DNA from 2 places in the Comamonas kerstersii genome. Region 2 is predicted to be linked to the other one. Evidence: riboswitches for the same ligand, from Rfam matches in the RefSeq annotation. Region 2 holds a riboswitch; the other holds the start of a gene.

Region 1 (9,252 bases), 460 kb from region 2:
TCACTTCTTCGCAGGCGTCTTCCAGCGCTTCTGCGGTCATGGAGCGGGCATTCAGTCCCTCCACGCAAATCACCCGCACATCCGCGCGCAGGCTCTCGTGCAGCTGGCCCTGACCAACGTCCACGCCAATCACCTGTGCTGCGCCGTGCTTGAGCATGCAGTCGGTAAAGCCGCCTGTGCTCTGACCCACGTCCAGACAACGCAGACCTTCAATCTTCAAGCCAGTGGCCTTGAGAGCGCCTTCCAGCTTCAAACCACCGCGGGAGATGAATTTGACCTCGGCATCGTCGAGCAGCTTGAGCTCGGCGCCAGCAGGAATGTCGTCACCATTCTTGACAACTTTTTTCCATGGGGCCAGTGGTGTCAGACGCCATTCCACGCCCGAAGCAATCAGGCGCTGTGCCTGAGAACGGGTGGTGGCATAGCCGTTGTCCACCAAAAATACATCTGCGCGCATTGCGTAGTTTCCTTTTATGACTCAAATTGGGCTCTGGCGCTGATCCAGCAAGCGCTGGCAGCTATGAAAAACATCAAGCGCCAGAGCAGGCATGGCGAGGACTTCCTGCGCCTCATCATGCCACCGCCACAGCTTAGTAGCGGTAGGTGTCAGGCTTGTAAGGGCCTTCCTTCTTCACGCCGATGTAGGCGGCCTGGGTGTCGGTCAGCTCGGTCAGCTGTGCGCCCACCTTCTTCAGGTGCAGACGGGCGACCTTTTCGTCCAGGATCTTGGGCAGCACATACACCTTGCCCACTTCGTAGGCGTCAGGGCGTGTGAACAGCTCGATCTGCGCCAGGGTCTGGTTGGCAAAGGAGTTGGACATCACGAACGAGGGGTGGCCGGTGGCGCAGCCCAGGTTCACCAGACGACCCTTGGCCAGCAGGGTGATGCGCTTGCCGTCAGGGAAGATCACGTGATCGACCTGGGGCTTGATCTCTTCCCACTGGTACTGCTCCAGCGAAGCCACGTCGATTTCGTTGTCGAAGTGACCGATGTTGCAGACGATGGCTTCGTTCTTCATGGCGACCATGTGCTCATGGCGGATCACGTCACGGTTGCCGGTGGTGGTCACGAAGATGTCGGCCTTGTCGGCGGCATATTCCATGGTCACGACCTTGTAGCCTTCCATGCAGGCCTGCAGGGCGTTGATGGGGTCGATCTCCGTCACCCACACCTGGGCGCGCAGCGCAGCCAGCGCCTGGGCGCAGCCCTTGCCCACGTCACCGTAGCCAGCGACCACGGCGATCTTGCCGGCGATCATCACGTCGGTGGCACGCTTGATGCCGTCCACCAGCGATTCGCGGCAGCCGTACAGGTTGTCGAACTTGGACTTGGTCACCGAGTCGTTCACGTTGATGGCGCGGAACTTCAGTGTGCCGTTGGCAGACATTTCGTTCAGGCGGTGCACACCAGTGGTGGTTTCTTCGGTCACGCCCATGATCTTGGCGGACTTGCGGCTGTACCAGGTGGGGTCCTGGGCCAGCTTGGCACGGATAGCGGCAAACACAATCTTTTCTTCTTCCGAGCCGGGGTTGTCCAGCACGGAGAGGTCTTTTTCAGCGCGCATGCCCAGGTGCATGAGCATGGTGGCGTCGCCGCCATCGTCCAGGATCATGTTGGGGCCTTCAGCATCGCTGCCTGCGGGGCCGAATTCAAAGATACGGTGGGTGTAATCCCAGTAGTCTTCCAGTGTTTCACCCTTGATGGCGAACACGGGCACACCGGTGGCGGCAATCGCGGCCGCGGCGTGGTCCTGGGTCGAGAAGATATTGCACGAAGCCCAGCGCACTTCTGCGCCCAGTGCGGTCAGTGTCTCGATCAGCACGGCGGTCTGAATCGTCATGTGCAGGGAGCCGGTGATGCGTGCGCCCTTCAAGGGCTGCTGCGCAGCAAACTCTTCACGCACAGCCATCAGGCCAGGCATTTCGGTTTCAGCGATCTTGATTTCTTTACGACCCCAGTCGGCCAGAGAGATGTCCGCAATGGCGCGGTCGAGTGTGTTGCTCATGGTTTCTCCTGTGCGGAAAACAACTTGAAAAAACCACGTTCTGGGGATTTTGGGCTGACAGGCCTCACCGCACAGAAAGCGTGGGTGAGCGTCGTTGCCAAGAAGCGAGCGCCGCCTGAAGCGGCCCTGCTGCCCTTCCGAGCCTCACGCCACCGCTGACTTGGGGTGGACGCTGCAACGCTCCTCGAAAGGAAAGAGGCGCGTATTGTACGCGAGCGTCCGCAGTTCTGCCGCCGTCAGGCAGCAGCGGGGGCAATACGCATGGGAATGGTCACCGGCCCGTCATTGACCAGATGCACCTGCATGTCTGCACCAAATTCGCCGGTCTGCACGGGCCCCGCTGCATAGAGCGCACGTGCCTGCTGCACAAAGTAGTCATACAGGCGCCGGCCTTCATCCGGTCTGGCCGCCTGGGTAAAGCTGGGGCGATTGCCACTGCTGGTGTCGGCTGCCAGCGTGAACTGGCTCACGATGAGCAGACCGCCGCCCACATCCTGCACGCTGCGGTTCATCTTGCCTGCCTCGTCGCTGAAGATGCGCAGCTTCAAGATCTTGGCCAGCAGCTTGTCGGCTTCTTTTTCGCTGTCACCCTGCTCGGCACAGACCAGTGCCAGCAGACCATGCCCGATCGCGCCGGACACCTGCCCGGCAATTTCCACGCGCGCCTGGCATACGCGTTGCAATAACACTTTCATCTTCTTAATCAAAAAATAGAGCATCGACCGCTTGCAGTGCTTCAGTTTTGCACTTCAAGCACTTTGAATTCCAGATTTCTCCTGCGCTGAGCGCTCTCATTTTATGCATGCCATGTACAGAGCAGACGTCCCGGAGCGATCGGGACTTCGACGCTCAAAGCTTGCCCTAACGCAAGGCCTGACTCCAATGCTCGCTCTATCCTGATACATGAACCCCGCCCCTGTCTTCACCCTCTGTGCGTCCCTCCGGCACACGCTGCGCTGGCACGGTCTTGTCACGTACTGACCCGACATTCGGTGCATCCATGACGCCCGCACAACCCCGCCTTCCTCACGAAACACCGCAAGACCTCCTGCACGCCGTGGCGCTGAGCATCGGTGCGCCCATGGCATGCCTGAACTGGCCAGATGGCCGCTGCACCTGGGCCAACGCAGCCTATGCCCAGCTGTTTGACATGCCTGTGCAGGAGCTGCTCGGTCAGGCGCCGCAGCACTATCTTGCCCCCTGCAACTGGAAGCGCTGGAAGTGCGAACTCGAACGCCTGGCCAGTGCCTGCACCCAGGGTGCCAGCCTGCAGACCCTGCTGGTGTATGTCCGGGATCAGTGCATCCCCACCCTGCTCATCGCACAGAAACAGGGCGGGCAGGTCAACGCCATCATCGTGATGCCACAGCACAACCTGTCGCCGCTGGATGCTGCGCAGCTGGTGCAGGACTGGAACACCCGGCTGCAGCGCTATGCCAATGCCACGCGCGAGGCCATCATCTTCTTTCGCAACCGCCAGATCTTTGACGCCAACCCAGCCGCCATAGCCCTGACCGGCTACCCCTTGAGCCAGCTGCTGGACAAGCCCGTGCTGCATCTGCTGCCCCATGTGCTGCGCGCCGACTCTGCACGGCTGATGGAGCAAGGCACGGAACACGCCTACGAAACCCGACTGCTGCACCACAACGGGCAGGAAATGGATGTGGAGATAAACATCAGCCTGCTGCCAGAGGGCGATTCGCAGATCGGCCTGCTGGTGCTGCGCGACATCAGCGAACGCAAGCGGGCAGAAGCAGAAATACATTTTCTGGCCTTTCACGACCCACTCACCCGTCTGCCCAACCGTCAGGGGTTGATGCGCCAGCTGCAACCGGCCATCGCCCATGCCCAGCAGAGCAAATACCCGGCGGCCGTGCTGTATGTGGACCTGGACCACTTCAAGGATGTGAATGACTCCCTGGGCCACGAAGCTGGAGACAAGGTGCTCACCGAGGTGGCGCGCCGCCTGCGCAGCAAGGTACACCCGGATGACATCGTGGCCCGCCTGAGCGGTGACGAATTTGTGGTGGTACTGGCTTCACCGCTGACCGCCTGCCAGCCCGAGTGCATTGCGCGCGAGCTGCGCTTTGTGCTCAACAAGCCCTACACCCTGCCCAGTGAACAGGTGCATCTGCCAGCCTCCATCGGCATCAGCCTCTACCCGGAAGACGGCAACAGCGCCGATGCCCTGCTGCTCAATGCCAGCGCCGCCATGGAAACCGCCAAAAAGATGGGGCACGGCGCACTGCAGTACTACAGCGCACTGCTGGACATGCGCCCCAGCCGCCTGCTCGCGCAGGACCGGCTGCTGCGCGAAGCCGTAGAAAATGACCAGGGCCTGGCGCTGCACTACCAGCCACTGTGGAATTTCCAGACACAGCGGCTCGAAGGCTTTGAAGCCCTGGTGCGCTGGCAACACCCCGAGCGCGGCCTGCTGCCGCCCGGTGAATTCATTGCCTTTGCCGAGTCACGTGGTTTGATCTCTCTGATCGACCGCTGGGTCATGCGCAGCGCCTGCAAACAGATCCGCGCCTGGCGCGATGCAGGGCTGCCGCCCGTGGTGGTATCCGTGAACATGTCGGCCATTGAGTTCAGCCATAGCCATCTGCTGGCCGAAGTCCAGCAGGTGCTGCAGTCCACAGGCGTGGCAGCACAGTGGCTGGAAATTGAGCTGACGGAAACCACGCTGATGAAACAATCCAGCCATGTGCTGGGCACGCTGCAAGCCCTGCAGCAGCTGGGCGTGCGCTTGTCCATTGATGACTTTGGCACGGGCTATTCGTCTCTGGCCTACCTCAAGCGCTACCCGCTGGACAAGCTCAAGATCGACCGCAGCTTTATTCAGGACATCCTGCAGGATCAGGACGATGTCAATCTGGTCACTGCCATCATCCACATGGCCAAAAGCCTGTGTTTGCGTACCGTGGCAGAAGGCGTGGAAACCCGGGAGCAATGGGAGCTGCTGCAGCAGCTGGGCTGTGACCTGGCACAGGGCTACTATCTGGCTCGCCCCATGACTGCCGAAGATGCCACCCGGTGGCAACTGCAGCACCGCCAGCGCCACACATCCTTTGCATGAAAAAACGCTGAAGGCACTTGCTCAGTGCCTCCAGCGTCCTGCGCTTCCGCCGTCAGGCAGCGCTATGCAATCTGGGCAGCTTGCACGGAACGCTGCGCCTGCAGCAAGGCGGCTGCTTCACGGGCGGCCACACGGCCTTCGTCGGTAGGAATCACCCAGATTTCCACAGAGCTATCCGGTGCGTGCACGGCATAGGCTTCCTTGCCTGTGGCTTCCTGGTTGCGCTGTGCATCCAGACGAATGCCCAGCCAACTGAGCCGCTCACACACATGCTCGCGCAGCACCGCATCGTTTTCACCAATGCCGCCGCTGAAGGCCAGCGCATCCAGCCCGCCCAGGCAGGCCACCAGCGCGCCGGTCTCGCGAATCACGCGGTGTGTGAACTGGTCAATCGCACGCTGGGCGTTTTCGCTGCCGTCGGCACGCAGCTTGCGCATGTCAGCAGAAATGCCGGACACCCCCAGCAGACCGCTTTGCTTGTAGAGCAGCTTTTCCATCTGCGCATAGCTCCAGCCCTGCTCCATCAGATACAGCAGCACACCGGCATCGAGCGAGCCGCTGCGCGTGCCCATCATCAGGCCATCGAGCGCAGAGAAGCCCATGGTGGTTGCCACACTGTTGCCCGCCAGCGCCGCGCACAGGCTGGCACCATTGCCCAGGTGCGCCATCACCACGCGGCCACGGCCACGGATGGTGCGCTCCTGCAGCACGGACATGATGTACTGGTAGGACAGGCCATGAAAACCATAGCGGCGCACCCCCTGGTCCTGCAGCGCCTTGGGCAGGGCAAAGGCATAGTCCACCTCAGGCATGGTGGCGTGAAAGGCTGTGTCAAAGCAGGCGATCTGCGGCAACTGCGGAAACGCCGCCCGGAACTGGCGAATGCCTTCCAGGTTGTGCGGCTGGTGCAGCGGCGCCAGTGAATTAAAGGTCGCGAGCTTTTCCAGCACTGCATCAGTCACCAGCACCGATGCCGTGAACACGCCACCACCATGCACCACACGGTGCGCAACGGCCTCGATGTCTGGTGCAGCTTCCAGACGATCGATCAGCGCACGCACTCCCTGCAGCGCTGCTGCAAACGAGGTGCTGCCAGCACTGACATTCAGTGGCTCGGTATGTTTTTTCCCCAGATACGCCCAGCTCATCATGGGTGAGCCCTGAGGCTCCAGCCCCTGGATGTTGCCGGACAGTACAAAGGGCTGCACCTGCCCGTCCTTGAGTGGGTGCAGGGAAAATTTCAGCGAGGAAGACCCCGCATTCACGGCAAGAATGGCCATTGTCAGACTCCCCTTCGGGTTCAACCCAGCTTCCAGGCGTTTTCGGCGCGCTGCTTGCGCTTTTCATGCGCTGCCAGCAGCGCCAGCACGCAGGATGCTACACGGGCGCGTGGACCATCGGCACGGCTGGTCAGCGCAATCGGCACATGGGCTCCCAGCACCAGCCCGGAGCCAGATGCATGCGCCAGATACTCGAGCTGCTTGGCCACCATATTGCCGCTTTCCAGATCCGGCACCATCAGAATATCGGCCTGCCCAGCCACTCCGGAGTCAATGCCCTTGATGCGCACCGCATCCATGGACACGGCGTTGTCAAACGCCAGCGGGCCATCGAGCTCACCGCCCTTGATCTGGCCACGGTCTGCCATCTTGCACAGGGCGGCAGCGTCCAGTGTGGAAGGAATGCTGGGGGTGACGGTTTCCACCGCTGAGAGGATGGCCACCTTGGGCTTTTCCGTGCCCAGCACGCGTGCAAAGTCGATGGCGTTCTGCACAATGTCCACCTTTTCCAGCAGGCTGGGGCGAATGTTGATGGCTGCATCGGTGATCAAGAGTGGTTTATCGTACAGCGGCACATCAAAGCGGAAGATGTGCGAGAGGCGCCGCCCCGTGCGCAGTGCCGGCTGAGCCAGCACGGCCTTGAGCAGCTCGTCGGTGTGCAGGCTGCCCTTCATCAGAATTTCCACATCCTGACGTGCTGCCATGGCCGCTGCCAGCTCTGCTGCTGCGTGGCTGTGCTCCACGGAAATGATTTCCACGCCGTCGAGGTTGATACCAGCTTCCTCCGCCACGCGGCGAATACGCCCCTCAGGACCAATCAGCACGGGAATGATCAGGCCATGGCGGGCTGAGTCCATGGCACCGCTGAGCGAGCCTTCATCGCAGGGGTGTACCACGGCGCAACGCACAGCCTCCAGCGACTGCACACGGGCCAGCAAGTCTTTCTGGCGTGCTTCGGGGTCAAACAGCTGGATGCGCGGCGCATCAATGCGCTGCACTTTGACTTTCTGGGTCGGTGGCATCAGCTTGGCTTCACCCTTGAGCACCACCTCGCCCTTCTGGTTGGTCACCAGACAGTCCATCTTGACGCGTTTTTTCTCGTCGTCCTTTTCCGCCACCGTGGCCAGCACCGTCAGGGTGTCACCGATACGCACAGGCCGGGTGAACTTCAGCTCCTGCCCCAGATAAATCGTGCCCGGGCCAGGGAACTGTGTACCAAACAGGGCTGAAATCAGGGCTGCGCCCAGCATGCCGTGGGCAATCACGCCATGGAACATGGTGCTGTCGGCATATTCTGCGTTCAGGTGTGCGGGGTTGATGTCACCAGACACCGCCGCAAATGCCTGGATGTCCTCTAGGCGCACTGTGCGCAGCAGGCGCGCACTTTGCCCCACCGTCAATTCGTCATAGGTGACGTTTTCCATCCATTTAGTCTCTGGTGCGTTCGTATGCATTCGGATGTTCTCCCTTTGTCTTTGTGTGGTGTGCGGATGACGGACTGCCCTGGCGGCATGGCCTGTGCAGTTTTCAGAATCAATCCACGGCGTGGACGCCACCGTCCACATAAATGGTCTGACCTGTCATGCCAGAGGCAGCGTCAGAGCACAGGAAAGCGCTGAGCTGTGCGATTTCTTCCAGCGTCACCAGACGCTGCAGCGGGGCCTTGGCCTGTGCTGTGGCCATGAGTTCGTCAAAGTCGGCAATGCCGGATGCGGCGCGCGTCAAGATAGGGCCAGGCGAGACCGCATGCACCCTGATGTTCTTAGGTCCCAGCTCCATGGCCATATAGCGCACCATGGACTCCAGAGCCGCCTTCACTGGCCCCATCACGCCATAGTTGGGCACGGCTTCATCGGCCCCCAGATAGCTCATGGACAGCAGGCTGCCGCCCTCAGGCATATGGAGTACGCAGAGCTTTGCCAGTTCAGCAAAGGAATGGCAGGAGACGCTCATTGCACGCGCGAAGCCTTCACGCGAGCTGTCCACCACATCACCGTGCAGATCTTCGAGTGGCGCCCAGGCAATGGAATGGATCACAAAGTCCAGCTTGCCGAACTTGTCTACCGCATGCTGCACCAGTGCTTCGAGCTGGCCAGGCTCTTCCACATTGCAGTTGACGAGATCCACGCCAATGGGTGATGTCAAAGGCTCTACCCACTTGCGGGCCTTGTCGTTCAGGCAGGCCGCCACGATGTCCGCCCCCAGTGCACGCGCCAGGGAGGTACATCCCCAGGCGATGGAACGGTCGTTGGCAATACCAAGCACCAGGCCTTTTTTGCCAGCCAGGCTGAACAGCGATGGAGAAATCATGGTTGAGGAATGCAAGAAGTTGGAAGAACTAGAGAAAGCGGCGCAGGTCTGCGCCAGCACATGGCACAGACCTGCATGGACGGCATATGCCCGGCACCACCGCTGCTGCGCAGCAGAACATACACAGGTGGTGTGACAGGCTGAATACGAGGAAGCGGCTCAGCAGGTCTTAATCGGCGTAGCGCACCATGACGTATTCACCCGGCGCATCGCACACCACCTTGTCAGCCTTGATGGGCTTGGCCTTGACGGGAGCGCCCGAGCGCTGCTTGATCCAGCGGTCCATGGCCTCCCACCATGAGCCCTGCACCACAGGGGTCTGTGCCACCCAATCGTCCGGATCGACCCAGCCCGCGCCATCTTCGACGCTGGCGATCTGGTAGCTGCGGCGCGGACGGCCAGGCTCTGACACGATGCCTGCGTTATGCCCGCCTGCCGCCAGCACAAAGCTAACGTGCGTATCTGTCTGCAGATGGATCTTGTAGACCGACTTCCAGGGTGAGACGTGGTCGCGCGTGGTGCCGACCACCATCATGGGCGCGTCAATATCCATCAGCGCCACAGTGGCCCCGGCAAA
Region 2 (9,252 bases):
GAGCCGGGCGCCTTGTGCCTGCGGCGCCTGTGGCAGGGCCAGTGGAATTTCCGTGCATGCCATGAGCACAGGGATATCAGTGCCGTGGCGGCTTTGCATGTCCTGTAGCACCTGCCCAAAGCATTGCATGGCCAGAGCGGTATCACCGCGCTTGACGCCGTCATAGATACCTTGCATGAGCAGGGTAATGCCCGCTGCATCAGGCTGCAGCGCTTTGATGCCGTGGCAGAGCAGTGCGGCGTCGTACAGCCCCGTCTGGTAGGTGCCTGCGGTGGCCAGCACGATGGCACATTGCATACCCTGCTGCTGCAGGTGCCGGGCCGTTTCTTCGGCAATGTGCAGGATGCGCAGCTGCGGAAACAGCGCCTGCAGCTGTGCATGCCAGACATGGGCGGTATTGCAGGCCACGGCCACGCTGCATACGCCCAGTGCCGCCAGTCGCCCAACCCCTTGCAGCATGTAGGGGGCTGGTCCATGCGGCGCCTGTGGACTGGTACGCAGTGCCTCGGTGCGATCGGGCACCGGCATCTGCACCAGCCAGTGTTCGGGAAAAGCCTGATCATTGACCGGGTGATTATGAGCGCGCAGATAGTTGCTACAGGCCTCGACAAACAGGCGCACAAAATCGGCGCCTGCGGCCGGGCCCATGCCTCCCAGAATGCCCACTGCACGCGGTGGGCGGCGAAACACATTGGTCATGCTCAGAACGCGGGCTTGTCGCTCAGCTCCACCAGGTTCTGCTTGAGCTGCTCCGACATGGGCAGGTTCAGTGCCATGTTGGATGGAGGAATGGGCTGCACGAACCACTTGTCGTACAGCTGGGTGAACTGGCCGCTCTTCATCATGTCGCTGATCACGCCATCGACCAGCGCCTTGAACTTGGGGTCGTCCTTGCGCAGCATGCAGGCATAGGGCTCGACCTGTAGGGCATCGCCCACGACTTCGTAGTCGCCGGGATTCTTGGCATTGGCAATCAGGCCATAGAGCAGGATGTCATCCATCGCAAATGCACTGGCACGGTCGCTTTCCACCAGCAGAAAAGCGTCCGCGTGGTCCTTGGGGTGGACCATGTCAATGCCCCAGTTGTTTTCGGCGTTGGCCTTGCGCATGACCTGCAGGTTGGTGGTGCCCGAGGTCACGGCCACGGTTTTGCCCTTAAGGTCGCTGTAGTTCTTGATGCCGGAGCTCTTCTTCACCAACAGGCGGGTGCCGGTGTAGAAGTGGTTGATGGCGAAATCCACATCCTTGCCGCGCGTGGTGTTGTTGGTGGTCGAGCCGCATTCGAGGTCGATCGTGCCATTGGTCAGCAGCGGAATGCGGTTCTGCGACGTGACAGCCTGCCAGTTGACCTTGATGTCGTTTTTGCCCGTGGCTTTCTTGACCGCTTCCACCACGGCATTGCTGATGTCCACGGAAATTCCAGCTGGCTTGCTCTGGTTCAGATAGCTGAAGGGCACCGAAGACTCGCGATAAGCCAAGGTGATCTGGCCGCTTTGGGCCACCTTGTCCAAGGTGTCAGCATGGGCGCTGGCCAGACAGGCTAGGGACAGGGCTGCGTAGAGAACCGTGGTGCGGACTTGCATGTGCATCTCCTTCGAAAGAACTGATGGGGTGAGGCCAGTGTAGGAAGCAGATTTCGGCTGTGGCGATGCCAATCACAGGTCCGTCCATGCCATTTTTTTATGCCTTGTCTAGGTTTTCACCAGTAGGGTGCGTGGCTTGCTGAAAAGCGGTGCGGTGTGCGCCGTTTATGTACATGGGGTTTACCCATAAACCACGGGCATACCCCTGCAAACAAATGCCATGCGTCAGGGGCGTTGGCAGTTCTACAGTGACGGCAGATGGAGAACACCAATGCATGTATGTGTGATAGGAGCCGGCATCGTCGGTCTGGCCAGCGGGTATGCGCTGCAGCAGGCCGGGTATGAAGTTAGCCTGGTGGAGCGGGCCGAGGCACCTGCTATGGGTGCCAGTGGCGGCAATGGCGCGCAGCTGAGCTATGCCTATGTGCAGCCTCTCGCTGATCCCGGCATCTGGGCCAGTTTGCCCAAGCTGCTGCTCGACAAAACCTCACCGCTGCACATGCGCTGGCAGCTGGACCCGCACCAGTGGTCCTGGCTGCTGCAGTTTCTGGGGGCCTGCAATGCTGCCTCCTCGCGCGCCACCACGCAAAGCCTGTTGACGCTGGCTGCGCAAAGCCGCGCTGCGCTCGAAGCGACCCTGCAGCGCGAGCAGCTGAACTGCGACTTTCACACACCCGGCAAGCTGGTGCTGCAGAGCACGCAGGTGGGGCTCGATGGTGCGGCGCGCCAGCTGCAGCTGCAGGCTCAGCTGGGCGGGCCTCAGCAGCACATGGTCGATGCGGCAGAAGTGGCACGCCTGGAGCCGGCGCTGCAGCACTATGTGTCCCAGATTGCCGGTGCGGTCTATACGCCCAGTGAATGCGCGATTGACTGCCGCAAGCTGTGTGAGGCCCTGCTGGCCCTGCTGCGACAACGTGGTGCACAAGTGCTGCTGGGGTGTGAGGTGCAGCAGTTCCAGACGCAGGGCAGTCGCATCACGGGCGTGCAGACCACGTGTGGTCTACATCAGGCCGATCACTTTGTGCTGGCCGGGGGCTGGGAGAGTGTGTCGCTCGCTCGCCAACTGGGCGTGAAGCTGCCGGTCTACCCGCTCAAGGGCTACAGCATCACACTGGATGCAGGTGCTGCGGCAGAGCAGCTGCCGCGCGTGAGCGTGACCGACAGCAGCCGCAAGGTGGTGTTTGCGCGCATTGGCGAGCGTCTGCGCGTGGCGGGCATGGTGGAAATCGTCGGGGCCGACCGCGCCCTGCATCTGGACCGGATTGGGCGTCTGCGTGAGGCCTCGCACCAGGTGTTTCCGCAGCTGGATATTCCGGACGATCTGCAGCCCTGGACCGGCATGCGTCCGGCCACGCCCACGGGGTTGCCCATCACAGGCCGCATGCCTGGGGGACCGCAGAACCTGTGGTTGCAGACGGGCCATGGGGCGTTGGGGCTGACGCTGGCCTTTGGCTCGGCACAGCGACTGCTGGAGGCCTTGGACGCAGCGTGCTAGCCGATCAGCTCGCGTAGTGCCTTGCGCATCTCCTGTGTCATCGCGCGTGCGAGCACGGAGCGCGGGTGCTGTGCGAGGTGCAGTGCGCTGACGGTCACCGTGATCTGTGGCAGCAGCGGCAGCACATGGACCTTGCGCCTGTCGGCGGCGGAGGCTGTGCAGCCATCCACAATGGCGACGCCCAGGCCGTATTCGGCCATGGACAGCGCCGCATGGTAGGTCTGCACCGTCACTACAGGCGACAGGCCCACCCCATGTTCGCTGCAGGCCTGGTTGATGCGCATGCCCAGCGGGTCTTTCACGTCGAGCGCGACGACGGGCAGTTCGGCCAGTGCTTCGATGGGCATGCCATGTCTGGGCACCTTGGAGGGTGCGATCAAGCCCTTGGGGACGAGGCAGTGCATGTCCACATCGGCCAGCGGTTCGCGCTCCAGCGCAGGCAGCAGGCCCGCACTGATCACAAAACCCACATCGGCTTCCTGCAGCAGCAGACCTGAGACGACCTGTGGCGTGTGCAGCGCCTGCACGGTGACATGCACGTTCGGGTACTGCTTGCGAAACCCTGCGACGGCGTGGGGCACTACCTCGCGGCTGAGTGCAAACACGGTCAGCACCTGCAGTCGGTCTGTCACTTCGCCGTGTCGCAGGCCGGCGGCCAGACGCTGGACTTCACCGAGCTGCTCGTAGAGCTTTTCGACATGGGGGAACAGGGCTGCGGCTTCGTTGGTGGGCGTGAGGCGTCCGCGCACACGCTCGAACAGCGGAAAGCCCAGCTGCAGTTCTGCATGCTGCAGCGTGCGGCTGACGGCAGGCTGTGTGACGTGCAGCAGCCGTGCGGCGGCACTGACGCTGCCGGTCTGCATCACAGCATGAAAGACTTCAATGTGTTTGAGGCGCATGGCATGGGGGTCCGGCAGGGAGGTGCGGGCAGCCTCCCTGCATGCAAGAAATGCACCTAAAAAAGGAGCTGCTTGCGCTTGTTATATCTTGATTTCACTGTGAAATCATCTCAAAACCAAGAAAAATCAGGCGCAAGAAGCTCTGCTTTTTACTTGGCCTCTTCGTCCTGCATCTTGGCCAGGCGTTCGCTCTTCCAGTAGACATCATCGCCGCCATCGACGCGGTTGAGCACGCGTGCCAGCACGAACATCAGGTCGGACAGGCGGTTCAGATACTGACGGGGCGCTGCGCGCATGGGCTCAGACTCCTGCAGGGCGACCACGCTGCGCTCGGCGCGGCGTGCCACGGTGCGGCAGATATGGGCCTGCGAGGCAGCGCGGGTGCCGGCGGGCAGGATGAATTCCAGCAGACGTGGCAGCTGTGCGTTGTAGTGGGCCAGGGCTTCGTCCAGGCGCAGCAGGGCGTCGTCCTTGAGCATTTCGTAGCCGGGCACGGAAATTTCGCCGCCCAGATTGAACAGCTGGTGCTGCACATCCACGAGGACGGCGCGCACATCTTCTGGCAGTGCTTCGCACAGCAGCAGGCCGATGTGCGAGTTCAGCTCGTCCACATCACCCATGGCGTGGGGACGGGCGCTGTTCTTGGAAACGCGGGTGTTGTCACCCAGGCCGGTGGTGCCGTCATCACCGGTGCGGGTGGCGATTTGTGTCAGACGGTTGCCCATAGAAACTCCTTGTGGTCTGCGGCAACGAGGCCGTGTAAAACGGGCATTTTGCGTTACATCGCGCAGGCAGATGTTGTGCAGGGAAACAACTGGCAAAAAGCATGGACGTGCCGACGCGCAGCAGGTGCAATGCAAGCCTGTTTCACGCATTTGAAGGAGAGTCACCATGGCACATCCACACCGCACATTGCACGCCTTTGATGTTCGCAGCATGCTGCTGTTTGCCAGCCTGACGCTGGGCGGCACCACAGCCCTGATGGCACAGCCCGCACCTGGTGCGGTTCTGGGCCCTGCAGAAACGGGCCGCAGCGTACCCCGCCAGGATGATGCGCAGCAAAATGCGCAAAATACTTTTCAGCGCGTTGATGTCGATGGCGACGGTTTTCTGAGCCGCGAAGAAGCGAAAGCCCTGCCCGCCGTGCTGGAGCAGTTTGAGCTGTGGGACCAGGACGGGGATGGAAAAATCTCGCTGCAGGAGTTCCTCGGCGCAGCGCGGGCGCGCAGCAATCAGTAAGCGCTGCGCTTGCAGCATTTGCAGCCAGTCGCCGTGAACGCAGCCCGTCATGCTGCGTGCTTGGCGAATGCAGCAACAGCTTTTTACGGGTGCAGCGCCTGGGGATGCGAGGGATGGGGTGCTAATCTTTGACGTTCCTTGTGAGAGCCAGAAGATGAACGCATTGCACCACCCCACGCAGCTGTCCCGTCCCATTCCTCCAGCCTTTGTCGATGCCCTGCAGGCGCGCTTTGGCGCACAGTGCTCCACCGCGCAGGCCGTGCGCGAGCAGCATGGCCGCGATGAAGGCTCGATTGAGGCACCACCACCTGTGGCCGTGGTGTATGCGCACAGCACACAGGATGTGGCGGACTGCGTCAAGCTGGCCGCCCAGCACAAGGTGCCAGTCATCCCTTATGGCGCGGGCACATCGCTGGAAGGCCATCTGCTGGCCGTGCAGGGCGGTGTGAGCCTGGATGTCTCGCGCATGAACCAGATCATTCGCGTGAATGCCGAAGACATGACCGTGACGGTGCAGCCTGGCATTTTGCGCAAAGCCCTGAACGATGCCATCAAGGATCAGGGCCTGTTTTTCCCCATTGACCCCGGTGCTGATGCCTCCATAGGCGGCATGACTGCCACACGCGCCAGCGGCACGAACGCCGTGCGCTACGGCACCATGCGCGAGAACGTGCTGGCGCTGGAAGTGGTGACGGCCAGCGGTGAGATCATCCGCACCGGCAACCGCGCCAAAAAGAGCGCGGCGGGCTATGACCTGACCCGCCTGCTGGTGGGCAGCGAAGGCACGCTGGGCATCTTCACCGAAATCACGCTGCGCCTGTACCCCTTGCCCGAGGCAGTGAGTGCTGCGGTCTGCTCCTTCAACACCGTAGCGGACGCCGTGCACACGGTGATTCAGACCATCCAGATGGGTGTGCCGATTGCACGTGTGGAGCTGGTGGATGCGGGCACGATTGCCATGGTCAACAAGCACAGCAACCTCACGCTGCGCGAAGCACCTACGCTGATGATGGAGTTCCACGGCAGCCCCAATGGCGTGAAAGAACAGGCCGAGCTGGTGCAGGACATTGCGGCGGAATTTGACGCCCAGGGTTTTGAGTGGGCCGACACCCCCGAAGAGCGCACACGCCTGTTTACCGCACGCCACAACGCCTACTTTGCCGCCATCCAGAGCCGCCCCGGCTGCCGCAGCATCACTACCGACACCTGCGTGCCCATCAGCCGTCTGGCGGACTGTTTGCTGGAATCCATGGAAGAAGCGCGGGCCAGCGCCATTCCGTTCTTCCTCGTCGGCCACGTGGGCGATGGCAACTTCCACTTCGGCTACCTGATCGACCCCGACAACGACGACGAGCGCCAGCGTGCCGAAGCGCTCAACCACGCGCTGGTGCGCCGTGCGATTGCCATGGAAGGCACCTGCACGGGCGAGCACGGCATTGGCATCCACAAGCAGGACTTTCTGCGCGAGGAATGCGGAGAGGGGGCCATTGCCATGATGCGCGCCATCAAGCAGGCGCTGGACCCAGAAAACATCCTCAACCCCGGCAAGATCTTTGCGCTCTGAGCGCAAGCGAGGCGGTCTGTCTGCGTGCTTGCTGTGTACAGGCATAGTGTGAGCAGGGCGCAGCTGCAGGCAACGCACCGTAAAATTGACGCTTTTCGCCCCAAGGAGCGCTGCAGCAGCGAAGGCTTTCGCTGTCAGGCTTGGGGTGAACGGCTGGCACCGCCGGGTGCAGCCGTCCCCCATTGCAACGGCGCTCACCTGTCCCTGGCCCCTTTGTTTTTTAGATACAGGTGAGTGCAATGTCTGCTGCCGCCCCTCAAGCTATTCCCCCCATGCGCCTTTCGGGCTTGGAGCCCCTGACCATTGGAGAGGATTCGCTGTTCGTCAACGTGGGCGAACGCACCAACGTCACAGGCTCCAAGGCCTTTGCGCGTCTGATTCTGAATGAGCAGTACGAAGAAGCCCTGGCCGTAGCGCGCCAGCAGGTGGAAAACGGCGCGCAGGTCATTGACGTGAACATGGACGAAGCCATGCTGGACAGCAAGGCTGCCATGGTGCGCTTTCTGAACCTGATTGCCTCTGAGCCCGATATCGCCAAGGTGCCGGTGATGGTGGACTCCTCCAAGTGGGAAGTGATCGAAGCCGGCCTGCGTTGCCTGCAGGGCAAGGGCATCGTGAACTCGATCTCCATGAAGGAAGGCGTCGAAGAGTTCAAGAAGCACGCCAAACTCGTCAAGCGCTATGGCGCTGCGGCCGTGGTCATGGCTTTTGACGAAAAAGGCCAGGCCGACACCTTCGCGCGCAAGATTGAAATCTGCGAACGCGCCTACCGCATCCTGGTGGACGAAGTGGGCTTTGCGCCCGAAGACATCATCTTCGACCCCAACATCTTTGCCGTGGCCACCGGCATTGAAGAGCACAACAACTACGGCGTGGACTTCATCGAGGCCGTGCGCTGGATCAAGCAGAACCTGCCCGGCGCCAAGGTGTCCGGTGGAGTGTCCAACGTGTCCTTCTCCTTCCGTGGCAATGACCCCGTGCGCGAGGCCATCCACACCGTGTTCCTGTACCACGCTATCAAGGCAGGCATGGATATGGGCATTGTGAACGCCGGCATGATTGGCGTGTACGACGAGCTGGACCCTGTGCTGCGTGAGCGTGTGGAAGACGTGGTGCTCAACCGCCGCCCTGACGCGGCCGAGCGCCTGCTGGAAATTGCCGATCAGGCCAAGGGCAATGCCAAGGACGACAGCAAGAAGCTGGAATGGCGCGGCACGCCCGAGCACCCCAAGACCGTGGAAGAGCGCCTGACCCACGCGCTGGTGCATGGCATTACCGACTTCATCGCCGAAGACACGGAAGAGGCCTACCAGGCGATTGTGGCCAAGGGTGGCCGTCCCTTGCACGTGATTGAAGGCCCGCTCATGGCAGGCATGAACGTGGTGGGCGATCTGTTTGGCGCGGGCAAGATGTTCCTGCCCCAGGTGGTGAAGTCCGCCCGCGTGATGAAGCAGGCGGTAGCGCATCTGGTGCCCTACATTGAAGAAGAAAAGCGCCAGCAGGAAGCGGCTGGTATGGACGTGACCAGCAAAGGCAAGATCGTGATGGCCACCGTCAAGGGCGACGTGCACGACATTGGCAAGAACATCGTCACCGTGGTCCTGCAGTGCAACAACTTTGAAGTCATCAACATGGGCGTGATGGTGCCCTGCCATGAAATCCTGGCCAAGGCCAAGGAAGTGGGGGCAGACATCATCGGCTTGTCGGGCCTGATTACCCCCAGCCTCGAAGAAATGCAGTATGTGGCGGGCGAGATGCAGAAGGACGAATGCTTCCGCAGCCGCAATACCCCGCTGCTGATCGGTGGTGCGACCTGCTCGCGCGTGCACACGGCCGTGAAGATTGCGCCCAAGTACGAAGGCCCCGTGGTCTACGTGCCTGATGCCTCGCGCTCGGTCAGCGTGGCGCAAAGCCTGCTGGGCGAAGGCAAGGAAGCCTATCTGGCAGAGCTGAAGGCCGACTACGACAAGGTGCGCACCCAGCACGCCAACAAGAAGAAGACACCGCTGTGGGCGCTGGAAAAAGCGCGTGCCAATGCGGCGGTGGTCGAACACGCACCCGTGGTGCCACGTGCCATTGGCCGCAAGGTGTTCAAGAACTTTGATCTGGCAGAAATTGCCAAGTACATTGACTGGGGCCCCTTCTTCCAGACCTGGGATCTGGCTGGCCCCTTCCCCGCCATCCTTGAGGACGAAGTCGTGGGCGAGCAGGCGCGCAAGGTCTATGAAGACGCGCAGGCCATGCTCAAGAAAATCATCGAAGGCCGCTGGCTGCAGGCCAATGGTGTGATGGGCCTCTTCCCTGCCAACCGTGTGGGTGATGACATCGTGTTCTACACCGACGAGTCGCGCACCCAGGTGCTGAGCACCTGGTATGGCATGCGCCAGCAGACCGAAAAGCAGGCGGTAGACGGTGTGATGCGCCCCAGCCGTTGCCTCTCCGACTTTGTCGCGCCTGTGGGCGTGGCCGACT

Evidence for each region. Region 2 has a riboswitch for S-adenosylhomocysteine ahead of metH (methionine synthase). Riboswitches for the same ligand answer to the same signal wherever they lie in the genome.
Region 1: it holds a riboswitch for S-adenosylhomocysteine, as region 2 does, so the genes downstream of both, ahcY (adenosylhomocysteinase) here and metH (methionine synthase) in region 2, are expected to answer to the same signal.

What each region holds. Positions count from the first base shown of each region.
Region 1 is NZ_CP020121.1:1,586,577-1,595,828, reverse strand. It holds gene B5M06_RS07415 (TlyA family RNA methyltransferase) at 1-457, opposite strand, end outside; gene ahcY (adenosylhomocysteinase) at 591-2,006, opposite strand; S-adenosyl-L-homocysteine riboswitch at 2,086-2,198, opposite strand; gene dtd (D-aminoacyl-tRNA deacylase) at 2,243-2,701, opposite strand; gene B5M06_RS17650 (EAL domain-containing protein) at 3,007-5,085, shown strand; gene B5M06_RS07395 (acetate/propionate family kinase) at 5,148-6,365, opposite strand; gene B5M06_RS07390 (bifunctional enoyl-CoA hydratase/phosphate acetyltransferase) at 6,386-7,819, opposite strand; gene fabI (enoyl-ACP reductase FabI) at 7,899-8,675, opposite strand; gene B5M06_RS07380 (PHA/PHB synthase family protein) at 8,845-9,252, opposite strand, start outside.
Region 2 is NZ_CP020121.1:1,128,070-1,137,321, reverse strand. It holds gene B5M06_RS05370 (aspartate/glutamate racemase family protein) at 1-699, opposite strand, end outside; gene B5M06_RS05365 (amino acid ABC transporter substrate-binding protein) at 702-1,583, opposite strand; gene B5M06_RS05360 (D-amino acid dehydrogenase) at 1,855-3,078, shown strand; gene B5M06_RS05355 (LysR family transcriptional regulator) at 3,075-3,977, opposite strand; gene B5M06_RS05350 (cob(I)yrinic acid a,c-diamide adenosyltransferase) at 4,127-4,702, opposite strand; gene B5M06_RS05345 (EF-hand domain-containing protein) at 4,869-5,216, shown strand; gene B5M06_RS05340 (FAD-binding oxidoreductase) at 5,371-6,780, shown strand; S-adenosyl-L-homocysteine riboswitch at 6,877-6,983, shown strand; gene metH (methionine synthase) at 7,020-9,252, shown strand, end outside.